3 regions of the Pseudovibrio sp. Ad46 genome follow, and region 1 is predicted to be linked to each of the others. Evidence: predicted binding sites of a transcription regulator. Region 1 holds the regulator's gene; each other region holds the start of a gene.
The links. The regulator LexA, encoded in region 1, represses DNA repair genes until DNA is damaged. The targets are predictions, from matches to a motif close to TGTTCNNNNTGTGTTCNG.

Region 1 (7,808 bases):
AAACAGAAGGTGTCCGAGTAAATCAGGCAGTCTTCAACCAGCTGACCGGACTGGATCGCCAGTAGACAAATCCTTGTCGAAAAAAAGCCCGCCACACTTATAAGTGTGGCGGGCTTTTGTTTATCTCCTAGACAGCCCTCCGAAAGCTATCTAATAGTTAGCCCTTGTGTATGCTAAGGAATTACCTGAGAGATTGAGGGGGTTTTCGCCGTGAGCAATTTGAAAAATCTCATTGGAATTGTCGCTGACGGAAACACGTTGGACCGATCTCAGGCCCGTGAGGCCTTCGAGATCATCATGTCAGGCGCTGCAACTCCCGCACAGATCGGCGGCTTCCTCATGGCCTTGCGCTTGCGCGGCGAAACCATCGACGAAATTTCCGCAGCTGTAGAAACCATGCGCGCCAAGATGATCCCGGTGAAAGCACCAGATCACGCCATCGACATTGTTGGCACAGGTGGCGACGCATCCGGCTCCTATAACATTTCAACCTGCACAGCCATTGTTGTGGCAGGCTGTGGCGTGACTGTTGCTAAACATGGCAACCGGTCCCTGTCCTCCAAATCCGGTTCTGCAGAAGCGCTTGCCGAGCTTGGCATCAATCTGGATCTGGATGCGAACGGCATCAGCCATTGCATTCATGAGGCCGGTATCGGCTTCATGTTTGCGCCAAATCACCACAAGGCCATGCGCCATGTCGGCCCGGCCCGCATTGAGCTGGGCACCAGAACAATCTTCAACCTGCTAGGCCCGCTCGCCAACCCGGCAGGCGCAAAGCGCCAGATGACAGGCGTATTCGCACAGCAATGGGTTGAACCACTCGCCAACACCCTTCAGGAAATGGGCACCGAAAAAGCCTGGATCGTCAACGGCTCCGATGGAATGGACGAAATCACCACCACCGGAACCACCTTTGTCGCCGAACTGAAGAACGGAAACATCAACACCTTCACAGTGTCTCCTGAAGAGGCGGGCCTGCCGCTTGCAAAAACAGAAGATCTGAAAGGCGGCGATCCAAAAGAAAACGCTCAGGCATTACGCGAAGTGCTACAAGGAGCAAAAAACGCTTACAGGGATATCGTCCTGCTCAACTCAGCTGCCTCCCTTATCGTCGCAGATAAGGTCTCCACCCTCACTGAGGGTGTCCAGATGGCTGCGCAGGCGATTGACCAAGGTGCAGCCCTTTCCCGACTGGACAAACTTGTTGAAGCCTCCGACGCTGCAACAGCTGCCAATATGAAACTCTAAGACCACGGATCCCATGTCAGATATCCTTAAGAAAATCGAAGCTTACAAACGTGAAGAAATTGCTGCTGCTAAAGCGCAAACTTCATTGGCTGATCTGAATGAGGCGATTAAAGCAGCAACACCAACACGCGGCTTTGCAGATGCTTTGAAAGCCAAGCATGCGAACGGTGAGTACGCCCTGATTGCAGAGGTAAAAAAAGCAAGTCCATCCAAAGGGTTGATCCGTGCTGACTTCAACCCGCCCGCACTCGCCAAAGCCTATGAAAACGGTGGCGCAGCATGTTTGTCCGTATTGACAGACACACCATCCTTTCAGGGCAAACCAGAATATCTCGTCGCAGCTCGCGCTGAAGTCTCTCTGCCTGTTCTGCGCAAGGACTTCCTTTATGACACCTATCAGGTTCATGAAGCACGTGCATGGGGCGCTGACTGTATTTTGATCATTATGGCAGCTGTTGACGACCAACTGGCCAAAGAGTTGGAAGACGCCGCATTTGAACTGGGCATGGATGCGCTTATCGAAGTTCATGACGAAGCTGAGTTGGAACGCGCACTGAAGCTCTCCTCTCCGCTTGTTGGCATCAACAATCGCAATTTAAAAACCTTCGAGACATCTCTGGAAACCAGCGAGCGGCTCGCACCACTGATCCCGCAAGATCGGATCATCGTTGGCGAGAGCGGCCTGTTCACTCCGGAAGACCTCTCCCGAATGGAAAACTCCGGCATCTCCACCTTCCTCATCGGCGAAAGCCTGATGCGTCAGGAAGATGTGGAAACCGCAACCAAAGCTTTGCTTAAACGCTAAAAATCAACTGCTTGGCAAAAGCAGACACCTGAACAAACTGTGTCCAGAGGCAAGAAAATGTCAGAACTTTCTCCAAAACTCACTCACTTAGATGACAGCGGTGCGGCTCATATGGTCGACATTTCGGAGAAAGAGGTTACCTCACGCATTGCCCGTGCAGGCGGTCAGGTAAAAATGCAGCCTGAAACTCTGGACATGATCCTTTCAGGCAACGCCAAGAAAGGCGACGTGCTCGCAACGGCGCGCATTGCTGGCATCATGGCGGCCAAGAGAACTCACGAGCTGATCCCGTTGTGCCATCCTCTGGCGCTTTCCAAGGTTCAGGTGGACTTCACACCCAATCCTGAACTGCCGGGAATTGAGATCGAAGTCTTCGCAAAGGTATCCGGCCAGACTGGCATCGAGATGGAAGCACTTACAGCCGCCTCCGTTGCCTGCCTGACAATTTACGACATGGCAAAAGCCGTTGACCGTTCTATGGAGATCGGTGAAATCCGGTTGCTGGAGAAGAAGGGCGGCAAGTCCGGTCACTATCTGGCTGAGGAGGATAACTCCCAATGAGCTTGATCAGTATTGAAGAAGCGCTGGACCGCCTCCTGAAAGATGTGAAGCCAACCAACACCGAGCAGCTTCCACTACTTGAAGCTGGAAAACGCATTCTGGCAGAAGATGTTGCCGCAACACGAACGCAGCCTCCATTTTCCGCCTCAGCGATGGATGGATATGCCGTCAAAGCTGCTGATACGGTCGATCCAGAGACTGCCTTGAAAGTTATTGGAGAAATTGCTGCCGGGCATAACTTCGATGGCACGCTGCAAGCCGGAGAAGCTCTGCGCATCTTTACAGGTGCACCTGTTCCAGCAGGCGTCGACGCAATTTTGATGCAGGAAAACGCTCGCCGTGACGGGGATAACCTGTTTTGCGAGGAAGCCGTTTCTATTGGTAAGTTCATCCGCCCAGCAGGCCTCGACTTCAAAGAAGGCCAGACCCTCCTGAAGGCGGGCGCACCACTCGGCTTCCGTGAATTGTCTCTTGCAGGCGCCATGAACCACGCAACCTTGCCAGTGCGCAAAAAGCCAGTCGTTGCGATCCTCGCAAATGGTGATGAACTCGTCGAGCCAGGTCAGATACCAGGTCCGAATCAAATCATAGCGTCCAATCAGGTCGGCATCGCAGAATTCGTCAGAAACTGTGGCGGAACGCCAATGATGCTGGGCATTGCACCAGACCAGCCTGAGGAAATCACGGCACGCGTGAAACAGGCTATTGAAGCAAAAGCCGATGTACTGGTGACACTCGGCGGTGCCTCTGTGGGCGACCACGATCTCATTCAGGACGTACTGGGCGCTGAAGGCATGGAGCTAGGCTTCTGGCGCATCGCCATGCGCCCGGGCAAGCCCCTCATGGCCGGAGCCCTTGGCCCCATGAAAGTCCTCGGCCTTCCTGGCAATCCAGTCTCCAGCCTTGTATGCGCACTCCTCTTCCTTGGCCCGCTTCTGGATAAGATGCTAGGCCGCACGGTCTCTGTGACAAATCAAGGCGTTACCAAAGCCACATTGGCAACTGATTTGCCTGCAAATGATATGCGCCAGGACTACCTGCGCGCTAGCCTGAGTACAGATGAACACGGAGATCTGATAGCAACGCCGTTTGGCAAACAGGACTCTTCCATGCTTGCCTTGCTGACAAAAGCAGATGCCCTGATCATTCGCCCACCACACGCACCAGCTGCAAAGGCAGGTGAAAAAGTGGAGCTGCTCAAGCTACGCTAAATCCAGTCATCAGGAGTGGGCAACCCCTGCCCACTCACCCACCAGAAACCAAATCCCCCAGTTCTAGCAGGGCTTAACCTCAACAAACCCATTGCAGAACACAATGAGAACAGGTAGAGTACGTTCGTGTTTTGTCCTTCCAATCGCAGAAGTTGAAGTCTTTCAGCTTCTTGGAATTACAAAACCGCGATTGGTCAGGAATGGCCGCTCACTTTCAATCAGCGCCTTAGGAGCGAACGGGGATAAAAGATGCTTACACAGAAGCAACACGAGCTTTTGATGTTCATCCATCAACGCTTGAAGGAAGCCGGTGTTCCGCCCTCCTTCGATGAGATGAAGGACGCGCTGGACCTCCGTTCCAAATCCGGCATTCACCGGCTGATCACAGCTCTGGAAGAGCGCGGCTTCATTCGCCGCTTGCCGAACAGAGCTCGTGCACTTGAAATCCTCAAACTGCCAGACTCCATTTCTCCGGGCCTGAAGCCTGCCGCCAAGGAAAAAGGCTTTGCACCTGAGGTGATTGAGGGCTCCCTGAGCAAGAAAGTAGCAACGCCGCCACCTCCACGCGCCACATCACCAGACGAAGTGCCAACGCTGGAAATCCCGGTCATGGGCCGCATTGCTGCAGGCGTCCCAATCGAAGCAATCCAGACACAAAGCCATACCATCGCAATGCCTGCTGATCTGATGGGTCGCGGCGAGCATTATGCGCTGGAAGTCAAAGGCGATTCCATGATCGATGCCGGTATCTTCGATGGAGATACCGTGTTGATCAAACGTGGTGACACGGCTGATAACGGCGAGATTGTTGTGGCGCTGATTGATGAAGAAGAAGCAACCTTGAAGCGCCTGCGCAAAAAAGGCGCCTCAGTCGCGCTGGAAGCGGCCAACCCCGCCTACGAAACTCGCATCTTCGGCCCGGGCCGCGTCCACGTGCAAGGCAAGATGATTGCGCTCTTCCGCCGCTATTAAATCATTGGTTGCCTGAGGCAATTTCGGATTCCAAGGCCTGCGCTGAGCATCATATGCCCAGCGCACTTTTTTTATTCTTTCCCCGCCCTCAGCACCAACAGAAAGCCAGATGTAAGCTGAACCGCGCTCTCCGAAAACCTTCTGGTCAATAACCAGCTCAGCCCGGCAAGCCGGAGGCGCCTGAACCTGCGTGATGACGATGGTGGCAAGATGGCAGTCAGCCTCCAAAACATCAGCCACTTTGGACTGTGCCAACAGGATCGGCGCAGAGCTTATCCTCCCTCCCTCTGCAGGCTGCTGAGGGAATATCTCAATCACACAGCCGCGATCATCACAGGACCGATCTGAAGCCCTCACCTTGTGTTGCTTGAACGAACCCGCCGAAACTCCACCAGCGCGCAACAGGCTGTCAGCAGCAAACGACATACGTGAGGACGTCAGTCGAAACGCACCATCCTGCCCATAATAAGCAATGTGCTTGCCCGCATCCGCAATCATCAGATCAGGCGCCTTGCCACCGGCAAACATCAGGACACTCACCGTAAATGCCGGAAGTGAAAGCCATTTCAGGCGCAGCGGCATCACACACAGTACGACAATCGCTAGGATCACGAGCAGATACCCTGGAGCACTGGAAACCCCGAGACTGGTCAGCCCCTCACTGAGTGAGCTCACCCAGTAAGCAGCTTTCAGCACCAGCGCCAACCCAGCCTCCATCCCTTGCAGAAAGAACGCATCCGCACCAAACGGGATCGCCAACAGACTCAATAACCCAAGGGGCATAACCACAAAAGTCACCAATGGCATAGCAAGAATATTCCCCAGAACTCCATAAGGCGCAACCTGCTCAAAATGCATCGCCGCAACTGGCCCCGTGGCAGCACCTGCAATCAACGAGGTCAACGCACAAGCTAGAATCCACTTTAAGATTACACGACTAATCCTATGAAACCATGAGGTATTCCGTCTTCGCGAACTATCTCGATTACCGAGCAACCAATCCTTCCCAAGCATATAGGCTGAGAGCAAGGCGAGCACTGCAATGAAGGACATCTGAAACCCGGGAGCCAGAACCTCCTCCGGCCTCAGGCTTAAAAGCACAAGGCAAGCCAGCGCCAGACCACGCAGACTGAAGGCCCGCCGACCAAGCAGACCCGCGCATAAAATCATCGCCGCCATCAAAAAAGCCCGCTGCGTTGCCACAGAAGCTCCTGACAAACCAAGATAAACAATCGCCGCAATCAGTGCTGCCACGCTGGCATAAACGTGAATATGTCCTTTCAGCGCAAGCGACTGGCTGAGGGATAGGATCAGGCGGGCACCAAGGAAGACCAGAGAGGTCACAAGTCCCATATGCATGCCGGAGATAGCGAGCACATGAGCAAGCCCTGCATTGCGCAAGGCATCCTTGTCAGCGGTGGCAAGATAGTCTCGCTTGCCCACCAGAAGTGCAACAGCAAACGCACTTTCCGGGCTGTTATCCAACACCCGCCGGATCCGCTGTGCTATCCCACTGCGCACACGCTCTATCCCTTGCAGAAAACTTGTGCCCTCTACCTGTGCCACAACAACCGGTTTGGAAAGCGCATAGCCGACCGCACCAATCCCACTGAAAAACGCAGTTCGGGCAAAGTCATACCCACCGGGGCGCACCGCACCTCCCGGCGGCAACAACCGAGCCTTCAGCTGCATCCTGTCCCCCATCACGGGTGCCTCTTTCATCCCCTTGATGCTAATCCGGATGCGATAAGAAAGAAGAGTTACGCCCTTCTGCGAAAGTGTTGTCACATCTGCAAAAATGACGGAGTAAGCCCCTTTGCCAGAATGCTTCACTCCAGCAACCACACCCTCCACTTTGCGTGTAACCGGGCGCTCCAGCGGGTCACCGCGCGCATACTCCACGCGCAAATCAGCAAGGAAGAACCCGGCAGTAAAGAACAAAAGCGCGGTCAGCCCAACCGTCAATCGCCCACCTCTCCAACGGTGAAAAACAAATAATCCCAATAAGATAAAAGGAGTTCCGCTTAAAACACTGTAAGGCTCGGCGGGGAGTGAGAAATAAACCAGCACACCAGCTAAATGGCAGAGCGCATACCAGAGGATGCCATGCCCCTTGTTCCAATCCTGCACGAGAGCAGAGCGGGCATAACTCATGACAGCTGGCCAATCCGGCCTCAGCACGAAACCCAGCAGCTCACGTATCTTTTGGACCACATCACGAAGCCTAAGGCGCTGTTTCTCTTCAACAAAACGCGTGCTTGCGTTGCTATGTGCGTTTTTTGCATTGGTTTGCGTTTTTGTGCGTTGCTGTGTGGCTCGTCCAGCAAGCGCCGTATCGGTCTCAAACAGCACAGAAGAAAACTTATCCTCCTCAAGGCAAAGCTCACCTATTCTGGGAGCACAGCCACCAGATTGCGTCTTGTCTGAGGATGATTGCCCCTCGCGCACCCTTAAGTCCCTTTCTGCCACTTGGGAACTTTTCAATGCTATGGTACACAGCCCGCAGAGGTACGGCGCCCCGCCGTAATTACCCCAAACTATTCGAAGTAACTTGAAACTTTTCCGGAACACCTATGACTAAACCTGTTGTGACGCGCTTTGCGCCTTCTCCTACTGGCTACCTGCATATTGGCGGCGCCCGTACAGCCCTGTTCAACTGGCTTCTGGCAAAACACAGCGGCGGTAAAATGCTGCTGCGCATTGAAGACACCGATCGCTCCCGCTCCACTGAGGAAGCCGTAGATGCGCTGCTGGACGGTCTGTCCTGGCTGGGCATGGACTGGGACGGCGAGCCGATCTCCCAGTATGGCCGCGTTGACCGCCACCGCGAAGTTGCTGAGCAGATGGTCAAGGACGGCACTGCGTACTACTGCTACTGCTCCCCGGAAGAAGTGAACGAGATGCGCGAGAAGGCCCGCGCAGAAGGTCGCCCGCCGCGCTATGACGGCACCTGGCGTGATCGTGACCCATCTGAAGCACCAGAAGGCATCGCCCCTGCCATTCGCCTGAAA
Region 2 (7,808 bases), on a different contig from region 1:
TGTTGTTTTCGCGGAAAGAGGCCATTGGGGGCGGTGATTTTTGCAAAAAAATGACCGGGACAGTGCCCGGCCATTTGGTTTTTATTCTGCTGCGTCCAGCTTGTTGGCGCTTCGCCTTTCAAACAATTCCTTGAGGAAGTGTCCCGTATAGCTCTCTGGTACCTCTGCCACATCCTCTGGGCGGCCAGTTGCGACGATGGTTCCGCCGCCGTCCCCGCCTTCAGGGCCAAGGTCAAGGATCCAGTCTGCGGTTCTGATCACTTCCAGATTGTGTTCGATCACGAGGACTGTGTTGCCCTGATCGACCAGCTCATGAAGGACATCGAGCAGCTTGGCGACATCGTGGAAATGGAGACCGGTTGTCGGTTCGTCCAGAATATAGAGCGTACGGCCAGTTGAGCGCTTGGAAAGCTCCTTTGCCAGTTTCACGCGTTGTGCTTCACCGCCCGATAAAGTGGTGGCCTGCTGGCCGACCTTGATGTAGCCGAGGCCCACACGGGCGAGGGTTTCCATTTTGTCGCGGATGGATGGCACGGCAGAGAAGAAGCTTGCTGCTTCTTCAACGGTCATGTCCAATACATCTGCAATGGATTTGCCCTTGAACTGAACTTCCAGTGTCTCGCGATTGTAGCGCTTGCCCTTACACACATCACAGGTGACATATACATCTGGCAGGAAGTGCATCTCGATCTTGATAACACCATCACCCTGACAGGCTTCGCAGCGTCCGCCTTTTACGTTGAAGGAGAAGCGGCCCGGCGCGTAGCCGCGTGTTTTCGCTTCCGGCATACCTGCAAACCACTCCCGGATTGGAGTGAAGGCGCCTGTATAGGTTGCCGGGTTGGAGCGCGGCGTTCTGCCAATTGGGGACTGATCAATGTCGATGACTTTGTCCAGACGCTCCAGACCTTCAATCCGGTCATGCGGGGCAGGGTTGTCGCGTGCGCCATTGAGGCGACGAGCGGTCGCTTTATAGACGGTATCGATCAGGAATGTAGATTTGCCGCCACCAGATACACCTGTCACACAAGTGAATGTGCCAAGCGGAATGGTGGCATTCACGTCTTTGAGGTTGTTGCCGCGTGCGCCGAACACCTTGATTTGACGGTTCTTGTCAATCTTGCGCGGCTCATCTGGTTGCGGGATGCTCATTTTGCCGGAAAGATACTTGCCAGTAAGGGAGGCCGGATTGGCCATCACTTCATCCGGCGTGCCTTTGGCAACTACTTGTCCGCCATGGATACCTGCGCCCGGACCCACATCCACCACGTAATCTGCGGTGAGGACGGCGTCTTCGTCGTGTTCTACCACGATAACAGTGTTACCCAGATTGCGCAGGTGTTTCAGGGTTTCCAGAAGACGAGCATTGTCGCGCTGGTGCAGGCCGATTGATGGTTCATCCAGAACGTAAAGTACACCGGTCAGGCCGGAACCGATCTGGGAGGCCAGGCGAATACGTTGGCTCTCACCACCAGACAGGGTTCCGGAAGAGCGGTCCATGGAAAGGTATTCCAAGCCAACATCGTTGAGGAACTTCAAGCGCTCACGGATTTCCTTGAGGATGCGATATGCGATTTCGTTCTGTTTATCAGAGAGCTTTTCATCAATGCTGGAGAACCAGTCATGTGCAGTTTTGATGGAAAGGGCTGTGATCTCGCCTATATGGCGATCTGCTATTTTGACGCAAAGGGCTTCAGGCTTGAGGCGGTAGCCTTTACAAGCGTCGCAAGCATGATCTGACTGGTAGCGTGAAAGTTCATCGCGCACCATCTGAGAATCTGTTTCACGCCAGCGCCGCTCGATGTTGCCGACAACGCCTTCGAATGGCTTTTCGGTTTTGTAAGAGCGAGTGCCGTCATCATAAACAAACTGAACTTTTGTGTTGCCGGTTCCGAACAGCACCGCATTGCGGAAGTCTTCTGGAAGGTCTTTCCAGGCTTTGGTCATTGGCTGCTTATGATGCTTGGCCAATGCTTCCAGTGTTTGGGTGTAATAAGGAGAGGTTGAACCGGTTTTTGACCATGGCAGGATCGCGCCCCCCCGAAGGGAAAGAGATTGGTCCGGTACAACGAGCTCGGCTTCAAACGCCAGTTTTGTGCCGAGACCATCGCAGGTCGGGCATGCGCCAAACGGATTGTTGAACGAGAACAGGCGCGGTTCTATTTCCGGGATCGTGAAGCCGGAGACCGGGCAGGCGAACTTTTCTGAGAAAATGAGCTGCTTTGCTTTGCCTTTCTCATTCTGCTGATCTGCAAACTCAACGGTAGCGAGGCCTTCGGCCAGCTCCAGTGCGGTTTCCAGAGAATCTGCCAGGCGGCCAGCCATGTCTTCGCGCACAACGATACGGTCAACAACGACATCAATATCGTGTTTAAACTTCTTATCCAGAGCGGGCGCATCGGCGATTTCATAATACTCGCCGTCAACTTTTACGCGCTGGAAGCCCTTTTTCATGAGCTCAGCGAGTTCTTTTCTATACTCACCTTTGCGGCCACGCACGATTGGGGCCAGCAGGTATAAGCGAGTGCCTTCTTCCAGTGTCAGAATGCGGTCTACCATTTGGGAGACTGTCTGACTTTCAATTGGAAGGCCCGTTGCCGGAGAGTATGGAATGCCTACGCGCGCGAATAGGAGGCGCATGTAGTCATAGATTTCTGTGACTGTGCCGACTGTGGAGCGTGGGTTTTTTGAGGTGGTTTTCTGTTCAATGGAGATTGCAGGTGACAGGCCGTCGATCTGATCTACGTCTGGTTTCTGCATCATTTCAAGGAACTGGCGGGCGTAAGCGCTCAGGCTTTCAACGTAGCGGCGCTGCCCTTCAGCGTAAATCGTATCGAAGGCAAGAGAGGATTTGCCTGAGCCGGATAGGCCAGTCATGACGATCAGGCTGTCTCGTGGAAGATCCAGGTCCACATTCTTCAAGTTATGTTCGCGAGCGCCACGTACAGTGATCTGCTTCATAAGGTCTGCGCGCGCGGGAGTATTTTGTGTGTCATGTGTTGGCGACTTCGCCATGGAACTGTCCTTTATCACGGATACCGAGTTCGCATATAAAAAGCAAAACAGGTCTGGGCGCGATCCTCAAAATGCAGGAGAATGAGCGCTGGAAATCAGGTGGAACATAAACGGAACAATTTTAAGGAGCAAGCCTTTTTGAGTTTGCTCGCGTAAAATTGTCTTTTAGAAAAATTGAGAGTTGAACTTGGCAGTTTTGCAAGGCAATGTGTCGGAACAAAAATAGAACGAGCAGAGAGCCTTGCTTGCGGGTGCCTGATATTCCGACTGAAAGCCTAGGAAATGTGGACAACCACTGCGGCTTTGAGAAAGTCTGTTTGAATTGTAGAGCGCGGAGCATAGGTTACTTGCCAACTTAACTCGCTTAAACTTTGGGCGAGTTCAGACTTAGGAGTAATTCAATGGCCGGTAGCGTCAATAAAGTCATTTTGGTTGGAAATTTGGGCGCAGATCCGGAAATTCGCCGTACGCAGGACGGTCGTCCGATCGTCAACTTGCGTATCGCTACTTCGGAGAGCTGGCGTGACCGTAACAGCGGCGAGCGCCGTGAGCGGACTGAATGGCACCGTGTTGTTGTGTTTAACGAAGGCCTTGCAAAGGTTGCCGAGCAATTCCTGCGCAAAGGCTCCAAGGTTTACATCGAAGGTCAGTTGCAAACTCGCAAATGGCAGGACCAGAGCGGCCAGGATAAATACTCCACCGAGATTGTTCTGCAGGGCTTCAACTCTACGCTGACTATGCTTGATGGTCGCGGCGAAGGCGGTGGTGCAGGCGGCCAGGGTGGCCAGTCCGGAGGCTTCGGCGGCAGCGGCGGCGGTGGCGGCGGATACGACCAGGGCGGTGGCTTTGGTGGTGGTGGCTCCAGCAATCAGGGCGGCGGCTTCGGCGGTGGCGGCGGTGGTGGCCAAGCACCATCTGGCGGCTTCGGCGGTGGAATGGACGACGAAATTCCGTTCTAAGCCAAGCATGTAATTCAAGATGGCCCGGAGTGAGCGCAGGTTCACTACCGGGCTTTTTTGTGTTCCGGCGTGAGGTCCTGATCAGAGGGTGATGCGGGTAAGGGTCTTACCTTGCGACTTTACTCGGGCTTAAATGGATTGGTTGCAGCTATGGGGATTGGAGAGCTTGTTTGCAGAGATGTGTCGTCAGTGCTTGCTCTCAAAATAATAGAGAAACAGCTCATAAAGATGCGATGCTAGCAAAACAAATAAATTTAAGGAGAGAATTGGTACGCCCAAGGGGAATCGAACCCCTGTTTCCGCCGTGAAAGGGCGGCGTCCTAACCGCTAGACGATGGGCGCACACTACAGCATTTGCGCAATGTGGCGCGCTGTGAGGAGGCTTATAAGTTTTCAGTAGGATATTGTCTAGTGCTTAAAATTTTATAATTCAAACAATCCACAAATATGGATTTAGTCTATTCTTTTCTTAATTATTGTTAGATTTCAGCGCCTCAATTGAAATTGAGGCGCTGAAATGCTTGTGCTGAAATTACCAGCTGCCGGTGTTGCCCATGGAGAGCCATGGCTCAGCTGGCTCAAGGCTTCCACCTTTTTGCAGAAGCTCAATGGAAATTCCATCTGGAGAAACAATGAATGCCATACGGCCGTCGCGTGGTGGTCGGTTGATTGTGATCCCAGAGGCTTGGAGTTTTTCGCAGGTCTCATAGATATTGTCGACTTCATAGGCGAGGTGGCCGAAGTTGCGACCTCCGGCGTACTCTTCCGGATCCCAGTTGTATGTTAGCTCGAGTGCTGGTGCGGAAGATGCGCTGAAGCTTTCTTTGTCTTCAGGCGCAGCTAGGAAGACAAGTGTGAAACGGCCAGCTTCGCTTTCGTGACGGCGAACTTCTTCCAGCCCAAAGATACTGCAATAAAACTTCAGGGATTCATCAAGATCTTTAACGCGGACCATGGTGTGTAGATAACGCATGTCGAACTCTTTCTTTTATGGGATTGGCTCTGTGAAGTGGGAACCAGCAGAGGTTGAAGTTGGCCGAAGCTAGCGCGAAAAAAGCTAGGAGGGAAGGGTGCCTAGTATTTCTGAATTCTGAATATGCAAGGTATGCTCCGCAATAGTGTGTATCTGATGACGAGCGGAGACTTTGAAAGTAACGCGGGGATTCATGGGATAAAATCTTCAGTAGTGTTAGCTATACCCCCTCCAAACTTCAGGTAAATGGTGTTGATAGGACAACACTAACCAAATCAATGGGGGATCATTTAGCTCTTTGTTAATTTTTTACCTTTTTGCCGTCGGGCGTAATGATATTCTTTTTGTGGAATCAAGTGGTGTTCGGTTTTGATCGAGCGTTACATTTCAGATGCGGCAAATTTCGGGGCATTCATCATGGTGGTAAAAACGGCGCCTCAGTTAGGCTCTGTCGAGGACCTGGTTGACGATACAGCCTTAGATGTTCTTCAAGTGGCAGGAACAATCAAGTGGTTTGATATTGGTAAAGGCTATGGTTTTGTAGAGCCGGAAGACGATCTGCCTGACGTCTTGTTGCATGTTACATGCTTGCGCAGGGACGGCTATCAGACAGCGTATGAAGGCGCGCGTGTTGTTTGCGAGGTGCTTAATCGTCCGCGCGGATTGCAGGCGATGCGCATTCTTTCCATGGATGAGAGTTATGCGGTTCATCCTTCTCAGCTACCACCTTCTCGGACGCACGTGCAGGTGACGCCAGAGGGTAGCTTTATCGACGCGGAAGTGAAGTGGTTTAACCGGGTCAAGGGCTTTGGTTTCCTAACGCGCGGCGAGGGAACGGAAGATATCTTTATTCATATGGAAACATTGCGCCGTTTCGGTATTACGGAGTTGCGGCCCGGCCAAAAGGTACAGGTGCGCTTTGGTGACGGGCCGAAAGGCAAGATGGCTGCGGAAGTTCGGCCTGTCGGGAGTGGTACTCACATTCCGGCATCTCACTGACGAGAGGCTGATCGTTTTCAGATCACATTCCTGAGATTTGCTAGTTTTAAGCCCTTGGTGACTTGCCAAGGGTTTTTCTTTGGCTCAAAGCTAAAGAAAACGAGGTTTAGGGCTATATGACGGTTCTTCGAATTGCATTCATTTTTGTTTTGCTGGGTATGACATCGACGGTTGCTGCAGGTATGAGAACTGAAATTCTTGAAGTGCGTAGTGCCAATGGAACGCATGAGTTTCAGGTTGAAGTCGCTGAAACGCCTGATGACAGGGCTCAAGGTTTGATGGGCCGAACGGATCTGACGGCTGATCAAGGGATGCTGTTCATTTTCCCGCAGTCAGGTCTTCAGTACTTCTGGATGAAAAATACGCCGACTTCGCTTGATATCATCTTCATCGGGTCTGATTATAAAGTGAAAAGTATTGCTGCAAACACAGTGCCGTACTCGGAAGAGATTATTCCTTCCGGTTTGCCTGCTCAATATGTTTTAGAGGTGGTGGCTGGGCGCGCGGCTGAATTGGGTATTCAGCCTGGAGATCGCGTTATCCGTATCCCATAGATGAAGCGTTTTGTGGTTCGCAGGAAAGTGTGCTGACTGAGGAGTTCAGTCAGCACAATAGCGGTTAAAGGCTGTTTTTGAATTGGAGCTTTTTCTCCCAATCCAGCGCATGTTTTACGATTGTTGGCAGGTCATCAAAGCGTGGCTTCCATTCCAGATTGCTCATGATTCTGGAGTTGTCTGCGACAACTTTTGGAGAGTCGCCAGCACGGCGCGGCTCTTTTTTCACCTCAAAATCAATATCTGATACGGCTTTCACAGCGTCGATGACCTGAAGGACTGAGTAGCCGTCACCGTAGCCTGCGTTCATGATAATGCTATCTCCGCCATCGCGCAGGCGTTTTAGGGCAAGGTAATGTGCGCTTGCAAGGTCGGAAACGTGGATGTAATCGCGCACACCGGTCCCATCTGGTGTGTCGAAATCATCGCCAAAAATGCCGAGATGGGTGCGTTTGCCGAGAGCAGCTTCGCAGGCTACTTTGATCAGATGCGTCGCATTCTTGGTGGATTGGCCAGTGCGACCTTCGGGGTCAGCGCCTGCCACATTGAAATAGCGTAGAGCCGTGTATTTGAACTCGTGGGCGGCGGCGGTGTCGCGCAGCATAAATTCTGTCATAAGCTTTGAGGTGCCGTAAGGGCTTAAGGGGGTTAGAGGTGTATCTTCAGAAACTGGGATAACTTCTGGATCACCATAAACTGCTGCGGTTGATGAGAAAATGAAATGCTTGATGCCATTCTTTACGCAGGCTTCAATTAATGTGCGCGAGGCTGCTGTGTTATTCTCATAATATTTCAATGGGTTAGAGACAGATTCTGGGACGATAATTGAGCCGGCGAAGTGAATGACCGCAGAGATGTCGTGGTTGCGGAAGATTGTCTGGAGCAGATCAAGGTCTGTGATTTCGCCTTCGTAAAGCTTGGTGCTCTGCGGGATGGCCCAATCGAAGCCCGTGGACAGGTTGTCTATGACGACAAAATCCTCTCCAGCGTCGTGAAGGCACCACGTCATGTGGCTTCCAATATATCCGCAGCCGCCTGTTACAAGTATGGTCATTGTCTGCTCCAAAATTCTTAGTATGTAAGCTTCTTAAGGGTTTAATCTGTGTGTCACTAGGCGGATAAACTACTCGCCCTCAAGAATCTGATGATCGCGCGCAGCCTGGACTTCAAGGAATACGCGTCCGATCAATGGTTGTGCCCGTTTGATCGTGTCTTCCAGTGAGAAGATGACTTCTTCAACTGCACCTGCTGTCAGAGCGTCTTCGAAATCCAGCGAGGCTGCGAGGAGGACGTCATTCGGACCCAGGT
Region 3 (7,808 bases), on a different contig from region 1:
CGGTGAAGATGCTGCGGTGATCTATGTTCTGGAAACCACCCAGCAGCGCGCGCTTGAAGCTCAGTTTGCCCAGAGCCAAAAGATGCAGGCGATCGGTCAGCTGGCGGGTGGTGTTGCGCATGATTTCAACAACGTTCTGACTGCTATTATCGGGTTCTCTGATCTGCTGCTGGCAAGCCACCGGCCTACAGATCCGGCGTTCCAGGATATCATGAACATCAAGCAGAATGCGAACAGGGCCGCCGGTCTTGTGCGTCAGTTGCTCGCGTTCTCCCGCCGTCAGACCTTGCGCCCGCAGGAGCTCGCACTTGCTGATGTGCTTGCTGATGTTTCTATTCTTCTGGACCGTCTGCTTGGCGAGAAGATTGAGCTGAAGTTGGTACATGGCCGGGAGCTGTGGCCTGTGATGGCGGATGTGAACCAGCTTGAGCAGGTGATCGTCAACCTTGCTGTGAACGCCCGTGATGCGATGGAAGGTGGAGGCGAAGTCTCCATCCGCACGCTTAATGTGGAAGAGGCTGTTTCCAAAACCTATGAGAACACGCGCGGTATGCCACCGGGTGAGTATGTGCTCATTGAAGTTGCCGATAATGGCCATGGCATGTCGCAGGACGTGATGGACAAGATCTTTGAGCCGTTCTTCTCGACCAAAGATGTTGGTAAAGGAACGGGTCTTGGGCTTTCCACTGTTTATGGCATTGTGAAGCAGACTGGTGGCTATGTGTTCTGCACCAGTGAAGTTGGTGTGGGTACGACGTTCCGCATCTTCCTGCCGCGTCACATCTCCACTGAAAAGGAAGAGGTGGTTGAGGTTAAGCCGGAACAGGAAGTAACAGAGGCTGACCTGACTGGTTCGGCAACCATTCTTCTTGTTGAGGATGAGGAGGCTGTGCGAGCCTTTGCTGCGCGCGCATTAGGTGGCCGCGGCTATGAGGTTTATGAAGCAGGTTCCGGCACTGAGGCATTGGAAGTGATGGAAGAAACAGGCGGGGCGATTGACCTTGTGGTTTCTGACGTGGTGATGCCGGAAATGGATGGGCCAAGCCTGCTTATTGAGCTGCGCAAGACGCGTCCTGACCTGAAGATCATCTTTATCTCTGGCTATGCTGAGGATGCCTTTGAGAAGAACTTGCCTGCTGAGGAGAGTTTCACCTTCTTGCCGAAGCCGTTCACACTCAAGCAGCTTGCAACAACCGTGAAAGAAACTCTGGAAGCCAAGACGCAAGAACGCGCCTAAAGCAGTTCGCATTTAAGTTGAAACATCTGAACTGCTTTAGCCTTTGTTTTTGCGTATCTTTATCCGAAAACCGGTTTCCACTTTTCGGAGATACGCTGTAGTTTCTTACTCTTTAATGCAAAAGGCCGGAGAGCTGTGAAGCTTTCCGGCCTTTTTTTGAATTCTTGATGCTTAGCAGCCTGCAGATGATTCCGCATTGGACTTCAAACGTTGAAGGCTCTGCATGGAACCCGGATTTCCTGGAAGTTGGAAAGACTGTTCTTGCGGGGTGTAGATGTTGTTGACCAGTGCAAGGTCCTGAACAACATTTGTACGGCACTGTGCGCCAGAGAAGCGCACACGAATGCGGTAGGCGCGCTCACCGGAGTCAGAGGCGCCGAACTCGTTATCTAAAACAGCGTTTTCGCCGCGTACATAGCTTTCCATCACCACCATGTTTTGTTCGTTCTGCTGCACGATGGTGCCGCGTGCGCTTGCGCTATCGACCAGTGTTTTGCGAACAGTTTCAGGAGACGCGTTGATCTGAATGGTTTGAGAATCTGCGTCCGCGCGAATAGTTGGCTGACCACTGCGATTGGATGGGCCGCTTTGGCAAGCCGCGAGAGCTGCAGTTAATCCGATAAAAATGAGTTTCTTCATAGCGTAAATCCTGCGGGTGACAAAAACAGAAGCAGCTGCCGCCAACCGCGCAATTCTGTTTGGCGTGATTTCAATGGAGCCACCCATTAAATGGGATCGGCCTTTCTCGCATATGCCCGCCTGATGGCGTTTTGATGAGCACTATATGACCACAAGATGCAGATGCGCCAATAGAAACACAGAGATGTAAAATTCTATAGCTTTAGAACACCTAAAATAATCGGGACCGAAAAACAACGGAATCTTTCGATCAAAGAGATGTGAAAGCCTCTGCATGATTTGAGTTGACTACACGTGTTGAGGTGCTTTTGAAAAATGGTGCTGATCGTACATAAAAAATCCGGGCTGGAAGGACCAACCCGGATTTGCATCATTGCTTAATTTGAGAGCTGCTTACGCAGTCAAACCACAAGCGATTTTCGTAGCAAGCTTTGCGTTGTTTTTAACCAGCGCAATGTTGGTTGCGAGGCTGCGGCCATTGGTGCGCTCGAAAATGTCTTGCAGCACAAATGGAGTGACTTCCTTGCCGGTGATGTTCTGCTCTTCTGCTGCCTGAATGGAGGCATCAATGAACACCTGCATTTCGTCAGATGGGATTTCATCTTCAACAGGTACCGGGTTGGTGACGAGCATGCCGCCGTGGTCGCCAAATGTTTCGCGGAACTTGATGAGCTTGGAGATGTCTGAAGCATCGTCCAGGCTGTAAGGCGCTTTGATCTTTGAATCGCGGGACCAGAAAGCAGGTACGTTTTCACAGCTGAAACCAATGACTGGCACGCCGCGTGTTTCCAGAACTTCCAGTGTCTTTGGAATGTCGAGCAGGGCTTTTGCACCTGCGGAAACAACACAAACTGGAGTGCGGGACAGCTCATCCAGGTCTGCTGAGATATCGAAGCTGGTTTCTGCGCCTTTATGGACACCGCCGATGCCACCGGTTGCGAACACGCGGATGCCAGCTGCGTGCGCCGCCATCATGGTTGCTGCTACGGTTGTGGAGCCGTTTTTACCCAGCGCCATAGCGAAGGAAAGGTCTGCGCGGGAGCACTTCATGACGTCTTTGGCGTTTGCCAGTTCTTCCAGAGTGCTGTCTTCCAGACCCACATGCAGCTCGCCATTCAACACAGCGATTGTCGCAGGGACTGCGCCACCGTCACGGATGATCTGTTCTACTTCGCGGGCAGTTTCAACGTTTTGCGGGTACGGCATGCCATGGGTAATGATGGTGGACTCCAGCGCAACAATAGGGGCGCCATTGCTCAGAGCATCTGCAACTTCTTTTGAATGATGGATTTTAATTGAACTTCCCATGGTTTTCCCAGTCTTTCGTATGTTGTTGGTGCTTAGGCATGTTCTAATAAACGAGCTTTAAGCGATTGGGGTGAAAGCGTTTCTGGCGCAGCGCCGGTCGCTTCCACTGTAATTGATGCAGAGGCAAGACCGCTTTTTACTGCTGAAACCGGGGCTTCATTGAGGCAACTTGCATAAAGAAAGCCTGCAATGAAGGCATCACCGGCACCGGTGACATCTACGGGAACAACAGAAAATGGAGTGTGCGAGCTTGTGCTGTCTGCACAGTGAAGAGCCAGTGGCTTGTTGGAATTGCTGACCAGAACAGTAGGAATGCCCGCAGCTGCCAGCTTTCGAGCTAGTTCTTCTGCTGAGAATTCTCCTGGTTTGCACTCCAAAAGAGCTGTGGCTTCATCTGTGTTGGTAAAAAGAATGTCGATGTTTGAGAGGAGGGGACGCAGTTTGGGCGCCTTCGCAATCGAGACAGTGTCTGCTGCGAGAAGGTGATGCTCCTTGGCATTGGCAAGTGAGAGAAGCGTTGCTTCTTCCAGATTGGTTTCACAGAGCCAGATATCGCAGTCCAGCAGAGCCTGCGGGATTGGATTTGCTTCTGAGAAACTTACCTTTGCTGTGATCTCACTGTCTGAAATTGCGGAGAACAATGTGCCATCCGGATTGTGAAGTGCCAGATAGGATCCTGTTCGACCGTCTGCGACAGTGGTGATACTGGAGGTATCAATCCCGCAGTCTGTCAGACTTTTTGCGAGGAATGCTCCGTCTGCATCGTCCCCCAGACATCCATGCATTGTTGGTTGCATGCCCAGCCGGGCCATTGCGCGTGCAATGTTTGCTCCAACACCTCCAGCACGGGACATAATTTTCCCGGGTGTTGAGGTGTCCGGCTTGAATGGTCGATCTGCATGGGCAATCCTGTCCAGATGGATTGCTCCGATTACTCCGACCTTTTTAGTGGACATAACCAATTCTCCTCCCGACATCGAAAGACAGTTGATATGCAATGTGGTTGGCCAAAGCAAGCTACGAGCAAATACAGACTGTGGGTGATGTATCAAAAGTGCATTTTGCTGTTTGATTCCAGAAGCGGTCCTCCAAACAGGTGTCGGGAAAAGTTATCTACATGTTGAACAATAAGAGAACACATTGAAATTAATCCATTTTTATTAGTTAGTTATCAGGTATTGCGAAGTTGGAACAAAATGAGTACAAATAACTGACTTTGAAACTACGCGTCCATCGTGGAATAAGGGATGAGAACGTATGGCACAAACTTCACTTCGCCTTGTTGAGGGCAATCAGATGGACAAGAATAAAGCACTGGATGCAGCGCTTTCCCAAATTGAACGAGCCTTTGGTAAAGGCTCCATTATGCGCATGGGCCAGGGGCAGGCCGTAGAAATCCAGAGCGTCTCGACTGGTTCTCTCAGTCTTGATATCGGCCTTGGAATCGGCGGGCTCCCAAAAGGGCGTATTGTTGAGATCTATGGACCTGAAAGCTCCGGTAAAACCACGCTGGCTTTGCACACAGTTGCCTGTGCGCAGCAAGGAGGCGGGATTTGCGCCTTTATTGATGCTGAACATGCGCTGGATCCGATTTATGCACGCAAGCTTGGTGTGAATATTGATGACCTGCTCATCTCTCAGCCGGATGCTGGTGAACAGGCACTTGAGATCGCCGATACGCTGGTTCGCTCTGGTGCGATTGATGTGCTGGTGATCGATTCCGTTGCTGCGCTGACGCCAAAAGCAGAACTTGAAGGTGAGATGGGCGATTCGCTTCCTGGCCTGCAGGCTCGTTTGATGAGTCAGGCACTGCGCAAGCTGACCGCTTCCATTTCCAAATCCAACACCATGGTGATCTTCATCAACCAGATCCGCATGAAGATCGGTGTGATGTTTGGTTCGCCTGAGACGACAACCGGTGGTAACGCGCTCAAGTTCTATGCTTCTGTGCGTTTGGATATCCGCCGTATCGGTGCGATTAAAGATCGTGACGAAATTGTTGGTAACCAGACCCGCGTGAAAGTGGTGAAAAATAAGCTGGCGCCTCCATTCAAACAGGTTGAGTTTGACATCATCTACGGTGAAGGCATCTCCAAAATGGGAGAATTGCTGGATCTTGGTGTGAAAGGCGGCATTGTTGAGAAGTCAGGTGCGTGGTTCTCCTACAATAGCCAGCGGCTGGGGCAGGGGCGAGAGAACTCGAAAACCTTCCTGAAAGAGAATCCTGAACTGGCGGATGAGATTGAACTTGCTATCCGACAGAATGCAGGTTTGATCGCTGAAGCGATTGATGATCCGGAAAAAGCTGCGGAAAACCAATAGAGTTTAGAGGGGCTGGATTTATCCAGCCTCTTTTTTTGTAGGGTTTTATGGACAGATTTGCTGCATATGGCTAAAACGCGGCAGATACTAATTTTTTGTTGCATCGTTTTTGATGCGCATACCCTGCAATTTGGCGGCTGTGATTGTTGAAGTAGCTGCCCACTAGAAAACGAGACGGACATCAATACCTATGAGTGGCGTCAACGAAATTCGGTCGGCTTTTCTCGACTACTTTGCAAAGAACGGACACGAAGTTGTTCCTTCCAGTCCACTGGTGCCACGCAATGATCCGACATTGATGTTTACAAATGCGGGTATGGTGCCATTCAAGAACGTATTCACCGGTTTGGAAAAACGGGATTACGTGCGTGCAACATCTTCGCAAAAGTGTGTCCGCGCTGGCGGCAAGCACAACGATCTGGACAATGTTGGCTACACTGCGCGCCATCACACCTTCTTTGAAATGCTGGGCAACTTTTCCTTTGGAGATTACTTCAAGGAAAACGCTATTGAGCTGGCATGGAATCTGATCACCAAAGAATACGGGCTGCCGGCTGACAAGCTGTTGATCACCGTTTATTCCGAGGATGAAGAAGCATTCAAGATCTGGAAGAAGTTGACTGGCTTTGCTGATGAGAAAATCATCCGCATCCCAACCTCAGATAACTTCTGGGCCATGGGTGATACAGGTCCTTGTGGCCCATGCTCCGAGATCTTCTACGATCACGGCGAACATATCTGGGGTGGCCCTCCAGGATCTCCTGAGGAAGATGGTGATCGCTTTATCGAGATTTGGAATCTCGTGTTCATGCAGTACGAGCAGCTGCCAGAAAAGCGCATTGATCTGCCGCGTCCATCCATCGATACTGGCATGGGTCTTGAGCGTTTTGCTGCGATTATGCAGGGCGTGCATAACAACTATGAGATCGACCTCTTTAAGGCTCTGATTGCGAGCTCTGAGCATCTCACTGGTGTTGAAGCTGTTGGCAAAGCACAGGCGAGCCACCGGGTGATTGCAGATCACTTGCGATCCATGGCCTTCCTGATTGCTGATGGTGTTCTACCGTCCAATGAAGGTCGTGGTTACGTTTTGCGCCGCATCATGCGCCGCGCGATGCGCCATGCAAACCTTTTGGGTGCACAAGAGCCGGTCATCTTCAAGATGCTGCCTACTCTGGTTCGTGAAATGGGTCAGGCGTTCCCTGAGCTGCCACGTGCGGAAAAGCTCATTGAAGAGACAGTTCAGCTGGAAGAAAAGCGTTTCATCAAAACTCTTGAGCGGGGCCTTGGCCTGCTGGAAGATGCGACCAGTTCTTTGGGCTCCGGTGATCAGCTTGATGGTGAAACAGCGTTTAAGCTATATGACACCTTCGGCTTCCCGCTCGATCTGACACAGGATGCATTGCGCAGCCGTGAGATTGCGGTTGATACCGATGGGTTCAACACTGCCATGGAGCGCCAGCGTGCTGAGGCTCGTGCGGCGTGGTCAGGTTCCGGTGATGCTGCAACAGACGCCATCTGGTTCTCCATCAAGGAGAAAGCAGGCGCGACCGAGTTCCTCGGTTATGAGACTGAGAAGGCAGAAGGCGTTGTTTTGAACCTTGTGAAGGATGGTGAAGAAGTTACTTCTCTGAAGCAGGGTGAAGAAGGGTCTTTGATCCTTAACCAGACGCCGTTTTATGGCGAATCTGGTGGTCAGGTTGGCGACTGTGGTACCATGGTTGCAGATGGTGTTTCCCTTGCTGTCACCAACACGCAGAAGAAAGCTGACGGTCTGTTCGTCCATTTTGTTCGTGTTGAGAGCGGTGAAGTTAAGGTGGACGATGCGCTTGAGTTGGTTGTTGACCATTCTCGCCGCAGTGCTATTCGTTCCAACCACTCCGCAACGCACCTGGTTCACGAAGCATTGCGTGAAGTGCTTGGTACTCACGTTGCTCAGAAGGGCTCTCTGGTTACGCCAGAACGTCTGCGTTTTGACTTTTCGCATCCAAAGCCTGTCAGTGCTGAAGAAACTGTACGAGTTGAGGCTCTGGCCAACGAGATCGTGCTGCAGAACGGTGCTGTTGAGACTTCTTTGATGGAAGTTGATGAGGCGATTGAAGCTGGCGCGATGGCTCTGTTCGGTGAGAAGTATGGCGATGAAGTCCGTGTGGTTTCCATGGGTACGGCAACCACTGGCGAGAAAACCGGTAGGTCTTACTCCGTGGAACTTTGCGGTGGTACGCATGTGAAGCGCACTGGTGACATTGGTCTTGTGACTGTTGTTTCTGAAGGTGCTGTTGCTGCTGGTGTTCGCCGTATT

Region 2: a site for LexA is predicted at 3,228-3,245, ahead of uvrA (excinuclease ABC subunit UvrA). Genes of this name have one in related genera too.
Region 3: a site for LexA is predicted at 4,372-4,389, ahead of recA (recombinase RecA). Genes of this name have one in related genera too.

The regions. Positions count from the first base shown of each region.
Region 1 is NZ_LMCG01000071.1:58,194-66,001, forward strand. Features, by position in the region: gene PsAD46_RS18770 (SurA N-terminal domain-containing protein) at 1-65, shown strand, start outside; gene trpD (anthranilate phosphoribosyltransferase) at 211-1,248, shown strand; gene trpC (indole-3-glycerol phosphate synthase TrpC) at 1,262-2,053, shown strand; gene moaC (cyclic pyranopterin monophosphate synthase MoaC) at 2,111-2,614, shown strand; gene glp (gephyrin-like molybdotransferase Glp) at 2,611-3,825, shown strand; gene lexA (transcriptional repressor LexA) at 4,075-4,797, shown strand; gene PsAD46_RS18800 (ComEC/Rec2 family competence protein) at 4,693-7,245, opposite strand; gene gltX (glutamate--tRNA ligase) at 7,371-7,808, shown strand, end outside.
Region 2 is NZ_LMCG01000068.1:141,287-149,094, reverse strand. Features, by position in the region: gene uvrA (excinuclease ABC subunit UvrA) at 82-3,015, opposite strand; gene PsAD46_RS17935 (single-stranded DNA-binding protein) at 3,417-3,974, shown strand; tRNA gene PsAD46_RS17930 (tRNA-Glu) at 4,242-4,316, opposite strand; gene PsAD46_RS17925 (VOC family protein) at 4,507-4,947, opposite strand; gene PsAD46_RS17920 (cold-shock protein) at 5,365-5,946, shown strand; gene PsAD46_RS17915 (DUF192 domain-containing protein) at 6,063-6,500, shown strand; gene galE (UDP-glucose 4-epimerase GalE) at 6,565-7,554, opposite strand; gene PsAD46_RS17905 (cation diffusion facilitator family transporter) at 7,624-7,808, opposite strand, start outside.
Region 3 is NZ_LMCG01000079.1:151,020-158,827, reverse strand. Features, by position in the region: gene PsAD46_RS22935 (ATP-binding protein) at 1-1,237, shown strand, start outside; gene PsAD46_RS22930 (hypothetical protein) at 1,409-1,876, opposite strand; gene PsAD46_RS22925 (pseudouridine-5'-phosphate glycosidase) at 2,270-3,184, opposite strand; gene PsAD46_RS22920 (PfkB family carbohydrate kinase) at 3,217-4,140, opposite strand; gene recA (recombinase RecA) at 4,442-5,506, shown strand; gene alaS (alanine--tRNA ligase) at 5,697-7,808, shown strand, end outside.